Linked DNA regions of Actinomadura luzonensis. The protein of the gene in region 2 interacts with the protein of the main gene of each other region in a pairwise test. Links are inferred from orthologs where the notes say so. Each region holds a gene or a part of one and is shown on either strand. Other genes may lie near its edges. The genes, in order: MF672_RS15235 and rlmB.

Evidence for each region.
Region 1: the proteins of rlmB (region 2) and MF672_RS15235 interact in binary tests that used the Escherichia coli proteins (3 or more experiments, as listed by UniProt). The link is inferred for Actinomadura luzonensis from one-to-one orthologs.

What each region holds. Positions count from the first base shown.
Region 1 is NZ_JAKRKC020000001.1:3,110,653-3,113,915, reverse strand. What follows is about bases 289-3,244. They hold MF672_RS15235 (NAD(P)H-hydrate dehydratase), read right to left. Parts: upstream 2,513-3,244; coding sequence 1,064-2,512; downstream 289-1,063. Other genes in these bases: MF672_RS15225 (alkaline phosphatase PhoX), read right to left, coding at 2,880-3,244; MF672_RS15230 (holo-ACP synthase), read right to left, coding at 2,522-2,872; alr (alanine racemase), read right to left, coding at 289-961. Also shown: more of alr, read right to left, coding at 1-288; more of MF672_RS15225, read right to left, coding at 3,245-3,263. UniProt on the Escherichia coli protein: Bifunctional enzyme that catalyzes the epimerization of the S- and R-forms of NAD(P)HX and the dehydration of the S-form of NAD(P)HX at the expense of ADP, which is converted to AMP.
Region 2 is NZ_JAKRKC020000001.1:2,982,525-2,985,763, reverse strand. Bases 188-3,119 are described here. They hold rlmB (23S rRNA (guanosine(2251)-2'-O)-methyltransferase RlmB), read right to left. Parts: upstream 2,175-3,119; coding sequence 1,200-2,174; downstream 188-1,199. Other genes in these bases: MF672_RS14520 (winged helix-turn-helix transcriptional regulator), read right to left, coding at 2,480-3,119; MF672_RS14535 (DUF2637 domain-containing protein), read left to right, coding at 188-1,006. Outside these bases: more of MF672_RS14535, read left to right, coding at 1-187; more of MF672_RS14520, read right to left, coding at 3,120-3,160; MF672_RS14515 (alpha/beta fold hydrolase), read right to left, coding at 3,174-3,239. UniProt on the Escherichia coli protein: Specifically methylates the ribose of guanosine 2251 in 23S rRNA.

The DNA.
Region 1 (3,263 bases), 130 kb from region 2 along the record:
CCATGTCGATCATGAACTGGTCCATGCACACGCGGCCGGCGACCCGCCTCCGCCGCCCTCCCGCGAGCACCTCCGCTCTGCCCGTGGCGTGCCGGAGTATGCCATCGGCGTAGCCCAGCGGGACGAGCGCCAGCGTGGTCTCGCGGTCGGTGGTGTAGAGGTGGCCGTAGGAGACCCCTGAGCCGCGCGGCACGCGCTTGACCAGCGCGGCCCGCGCCACCAGCGTCATCGCCGGGCGCAGGCCGAAGCCGCCCTGCTCGGGGATCGGGCTCAGGCCGTACATCGCGATGCCCGGCCGGACCAGGTCGTAGCGGGCCTCGGGCAGGGTCAGGCCGGCCGCGGAGTTGGCCAGGTGCCTGATCACGTGGGAGCCGGCCGCGCCCGCCTGCTCGGCCAGCTTCAGCGCCTCCTCGTACGCCTCCAGCTGCTGCGTCACCGAGGGATGGCCGGGGACGTCGGCGCAGGCGAAGTGGGACCAGAGGCCGACGATCTCGACGACCCCCTCGGCCCGCAGCTCCAGCGCCCTGGCCAGCAGACCGGGCCAGGCGGCCAGCGGGGCGCCGCCCCTGCTCATGCCGGTGTCGGCCTCCAGGTGCAGCTTCGCGGCGCGGCCTGCGCGGCGCGCGGCGGCGGCGATCTCGTCGAGCAGCCGCACGTCGGCGGCCGACAGCTCGACGTCGTGCCGCAGGGCCTCCTCCAGCGGCTCGCCGGGGGTGATGAGCCAGGCCAGGACGGGGGCGCTCACGCCGCCCGCGCGCAGCTCCAGCGCCTCCCTGACGAACGCGGTGCCGAGCCGGCTCGCGCCGCCCTCCAGCACGGCCCGCGCGCACGGCACCAGCCCGTGCCCGTAGGCGTCGGCCTTGACGGCGCCCATCAGCTCGACGCCCGTGCGCTCCTTGAGCAGGGCGACGTTGTGCCTGATCGCGGCCAGGTCGACGCGTGCCTCGGCGGGCGTGGCCATCGAGGAGTACATCCTTCCAGTGTGGCAGCTCACCGCCGTGGTCGAGCGCGATTTTCGCCCTCCGGGGGACGCCGGGCGGAAGATTCCGTCAGGTCCGGGCCGTCAGGTCCGGGCCGTCAGGGCGCGGACGGCGGCGGGCACGGCGGTGGCGACGTCGGCCGCGGCCAGGGGGGCGCCGTCGGCGGCCAGCCGGCCGGCCAGCCCGTGCAGGTAGGCGGCGCACGACCCCGCGTCGTACGGGCCGAGCCCCTGCGCCAGCAGCGCGCCCGCCACCCCCGACAACACGTCGCCGGTGCCGCCGGTGGCCAGCCAGGACGTGCCCGTCGGGTTGACCCGGACCGGCCTCGACTCCTCGGCCACCACCGTGGTCGAGCCCTTGAGCAGCACGGTCACGCCCAGCTCGGCCGCCGCCGCCCGGGCGTGCTCCAGCCGGGCCGCCTCGATGTCCTCGCGGCCGGCGCGGATCAGCCGGGCCAGCTCGCCGGCGTGCGGGGTGATGAGCGTGGGCGCGGAGCGCCGCAGCAGCGAGCGGTCGCCCGCCACCACGCTCAGCCCGTCGGCGTCCACGAGCACCGGCAGGTGGGTGCCGAGCACCTGGGCGGCCAGCTCGTGCGCCCAGTCGCCGGTGCCGAGGCCGGGCCCGAGCACCCATGCCTGCACGCGGCCGACGTCCTCGATCGAGGGCCGGTCGAGCGGCGTGATCACGGCCTCCGGCCAGGCGGCGCGCACCTGTGCCACGGGCTCGGCCGGGCCGGCGTAGCGCACCATGCCCGCCCCGGCGCGCAGCGCCCCGCCCACGGCCAGCACGGCCGCGCCGGTGTAGAGGTCGCTGCCGGCCAGCACGCCGAGCACGCCCCTGCGGTACTTGTCGGACTCGTTGCCGGGGCGCGGCAGCAGGCCGGCGACGTCGCCGTCGGTGAGCGCGGCCACGTCGGGGCCGGGCAGGTGGGGGCCGAGCCCGATGTCCACCAGCTCGACCCGGCCGGTGCGGGCCGCGCCCGGGTCCACCAGCAGGCCGGTCTTGAGCGCGCCCATGGTGACCGTCAGCCGGGCGCGCACGGCCGCGCCCTCGACCCGGCCGGTGCTCGCGTCCACGCCGCTCGGCACGTCCACGGCGACGACGGGCGCGCGGCCCGCGTTCGCCTCCTCCGCCAGCCCCGCGTACGGCTCCCGCAGCGCCCCCGACGCCCCGATGCCGACCAGCCCGTCCACGACCAGGTCGGCCGTCCCGAGCGCGTCACGCTCGGCGACCCGTCCCCCGGCCCGCAGGAACGCCGCCAGCCCCGCCTCGTGCGTCTTGGCCCCGGCGAGCACCGCCGCCACCCGGGCGCCGCGCCGGGCCAGCCGCTCGCCCGCCCAGAGGGCGTCGCCGCCGTTGTCGCCGCTGCCGACGAGCAGCACCACGCGGCTGCCGTAGACCTTGCCCAGCAGGGCGGCGCAGGCGGCGGCCAGCCCGGCGGCGGCGCGCTGCATGAGCGTGCCCGGCGGCAGCGTGGCCATCAGCGTGTGCTCGGCGGCGCGGATCTGGTCGGCGGTGTAGGCGGTGCGCATGATCCGAAACTATCCCTCCGCGATCACGTAGGCCACGGCCACGCCCGCGTCGTGGCTGAGCGAGATGTGCCAGCGCTTGACGCCGAGCTCGTAGGCCGTCTCGGCGACCCGGCCGCTGACCCGCAGCTCGGGCTTGCCCAGCTCGTCGCGGCACACCTCGGCCTCCTGGTGCCCCAGCCCGCGGGGTGCGCCGAGCGCCTTGGCCACGGCCTCCTTGGCGGCGAACCTGGCGGCCAGCGACTGCACCGGCAGCGGCCGCTCGCCCTCGGTGAACAGCCGCTCGCGCAGGCCCGGGGTGCGTTCGAGGGCGCGCTCGAAGCGCGCGATGTCCACCACGTCGACGCCGATGCCCAGGATCATGCCTTCATTAGAACAGCCCGCGCTCCCACGGGCCCCAGATCGCGAACGACCTGCCCTGCTTGGACTGCACGTTGACGTACAGCGTGTGCCCGCCGGGCCCGAACGTGGAGCCCGCGAACTCGGCGCCCGGGTCGCCGCTGATCGGCGCCAGGCGGCAGAAGTCGAACAGCCGCCCGGCCGGGGTGAGCCCGCGCAGGTAGTTGTCGCCGTCGCCGTCCTCGCACAGCACGAGCGTGCCGCGGCGGCTCACGGTGATGTTGTCGGGCAGGTCGAGCACCGCGGCGCGCGGCGACTCGTAGACGAGCCGGAGCCTGCGGCTCCAGGTCTCGTACGCCCACACCTGGCCGCGTCCCTTGCCGAAGCCCTCGGGCATCGGGTCGGCCGGGGAGGT
Region 2 (3,239 bases):
CCGGCTCCTCGACACCGGCCCTGTCCTCGTCCTGGCACTCATCGCGGGCGCAGGCTCGTTCACCCACATCCGCGACACCGCCAGCGAACACGGACAGACCGGCTGGATGTCCTGGGCCATCGCCATCTGCATCGACCTGACCTGCGTCATGGCCGCCCGCGAACGCCAACGCGACAAGAAGACCCACCGAACCCGGCGCGGCCCGATCTCCTGGCCCGTCCTCGTCCTGACCGGCGGAATCGTTCTGTCACTGGCCGCCAACCTCGCCCAAGCCACACCGACCGTCTGGGGCTGGATCACCGCCGCAACCCCGGCCGGCGCCTTCCTCGTCGCGGTGTCGATGCTCGAACGCCGCGCCACGACCACCGGCACCGACACACCACAGGACGTCCCGCAGACGTCCTCACCTTCCGCGCAACCGTCCTCAACCGTCCCCGCAGAGTCCCGCGACGTCCCGGTTCGGCACCAGACCCGGCGCTCGTGGACTACGCCCGCCGCGTCGCTGACGAGCACCACGCCAAGCACGGTGAACCGATCTCCGCCGACTCCATCCGCGCCCGCCTGGGCGTCTCCGAACAGCTCGCCACCGACCTGCTCCCGCGTCGTGTCCCTCGACCCCAGCACGGTCAGAGTCTTCAAGGCCCACCGCGCCCGCCAGGACGAGGAACGCCTAAGGCTCGGCGAGTCCTGGAAGGGCGGCGGTGCGTACGTCTTTACGACTGGCTGGGGAGATCCGCTCTTCCCGGACACGCCCAGCTCGCTCATGCCCAAGCTCATCGAAACCCACAACAAGCAGAACCCGCGAGCCCAACTCCCCCATGCCCGCCTGCACGACCTCCGCCACATCCACGCGACGACGCTGCTCCTGGCCGGCGTTCCCGTCCACGTCCTCGCGGCCCGACTCGGCCACGCCGACCTGGCGATCACCCTCAGGATCTACGCCCACGTCATTCATGAGCAGGCCGCCACCGCTGCCGACGTCTTCGCCAAGGCCGTCACCGAATAGCGGCCGTGTTAGCACGCCCGTTAGCAAGATCCCGACATTGTCCTGACAAACGAAGAAGCCCCTGACGGCATGACGCCTGTTCAGGGGCTTCCTGGTGCAGAGCCGACGAGGGGAATCGAACCCCTGACCTTCTGTTTACAAGACAGATGCTCTGCCGATTGAGCTACGTCGGCGCGGCCTACCAGTGTAGACGCTAGAGACGTCTGTGACGAGCGACCTCGTACAACGCCACACCGGCCGCCACACCCGCGTTCAGGGACTCGGCGGCGGTGGCCATCGGAATGCGGGCCAGCACGTCGCACTGCTCGCGAACCAGGCGGGACAGGCCCTTGCCCTCGGAGCCGACCACGATGACGGCCGGCTCGGTCAGGAGGTCGACGTCGGCGATATCGGTGTCGCCGCCGCCGTCCAGGCCGATGATGAAGAGGCCGGCGTCGCGGTATTCGCGCAGGGCGGCCGTCAGGTTGGCGGCGCGGGCGACGCGGAGGCTGGCGAGGGTGCCGGCCGAGGTCTTCCAGGCTCCCGCCGTGACGCCGGCGGAGCGGCGCGACGGGACGAGCAGGCCGTGCGCGCCGAACGCGGTGGCGGAGCGGGCGATGGCGCCGAGGTTGCGGGGGTCGGTCACCGAGTCGAGGGCGACGATCAGAGGGGTCTCGGCGGCGTCCTGCGCCAGCTCCACCAGCTCGGCCGGGTGGGCGTAGTCGTACGCCGGGATCTGGAGGGCGATGCCCTGGTGGACCGCGCCTTCGGTCAGGCGGTCGAGCTTGTCACGGGTGACTTCGAGCAGGGCGATGCCCTGCTCGGCGGCGATCTTGATGGAGTCGCGGACGCGATCGTCGTTGTCGACGCGCTGCGCCACGTAGAGAGCCGTGCACGGGACGCCTGCCTGCAGGGCCTCCAGGACCGGGTTCCGGCCGCCGATGTACTCCGGGGCGTCCTCCGAACGACGCTGGCGGCCCGCCGCAGCCGGACGCCGGGTGCCGGTGCCGCCCGTACGCTCCTCGCGGGCGATGCGTTCGGTGCGCGCCTTGTCCTTGTACCAGTGGCGCATCTCGGCAGGCGGGGTGGACCCCTTGCCCGCGAGCCCGCGGCGCTTCTGACCGCCGGTGCCCTTGGACGGGCCCTTCTTCTTCGCGGGCCTGCCCGAAGCCCTACCGCCTGCTGCCATGTCCATAAGGGTACTCGGGCCGTCATGCGCCTCATCCCACTCAGTCATACCGGGGGCCAGGACGGGGTGGTGGGCTCAGGAGGTCGTCGGTCCGCGGACGGAGCCGGGCCTCGGCGTCGTCCGGGGTGTCAGGCGCCTGACGGGGGCCGGCCTCCAGGACGGGACGCCGGCACGCCGTCACGCTGCGCGGAGGTTCGGATTCCGCGCGAACCGGCTCCGACCTGGGGCTGGATGAGCCACCGAGCACGTACGTCCGCGGATCGGCCGTTGGCGGGCGCTCCCGCAGCCTCCGTACGCCGGTCCGGTCATGCCTGCCCGGGCTGCCTCCGCGACTGGGGCTGCGGGGCACGGAACATGCTGACCAGGGCGAGGATGGCCTGCGGAGCCCCGCTGGCCTGGGCACGGTGTTCCCTGACGGCCTGCCCGAACGTCGTGCGGCCGGCGGCTATGTCGATCAGGACCTCGTCGTCGATCTCCAGGACGGCGTCAGGACGTTGCGCCGGGCCGACGATCGTCTCGATGGTGCCGTTCTCGACGATGGCGTGGAAGACCTCGCCCGAGATGCGGAACTCGTAGATCGCCCGCACGTCCTCGGCGGCACTCGGATCGAAGTACGCGCGCAGGCCGAGGACCGCCCAGCCGCCGTGGAACGCCTCGCCCTCGCGGCGCTCGCCCATCGCCCACTTCATGCCCCACTTGGCCAGCTCCAGGATCGCGGGGCCGAGCTCGTCGCCGGCCTCCGTCAGCGCGTAGGCGGGAGTGCGGGCGGGCGGCGGCAGGGTGATCTTGCGGATGAGGCCCTCGTGCTCAAGATGCTTCAGGCGGGCGGCGAGGAGGCCGGTGCCCAGGCCGCGCAAGCTGTTCTGGAAGTCGGAGAACCGCTTCGGGCCGGTCAGCAGGTCGCGGAGGATGAGCAGCGTCCAGCGCTCGCCCACGATGTCCAGGGTCCTGGCGGTGGCGCAGAACTGGTTGTACGTACGGTCCACTTCAGCAGTTTAATCAGCGGCTTCCGGTTCCTGAACCGAGTGATTCTGCGGCGAGGGAGAGGAGGAGCGTGGCGAGGGC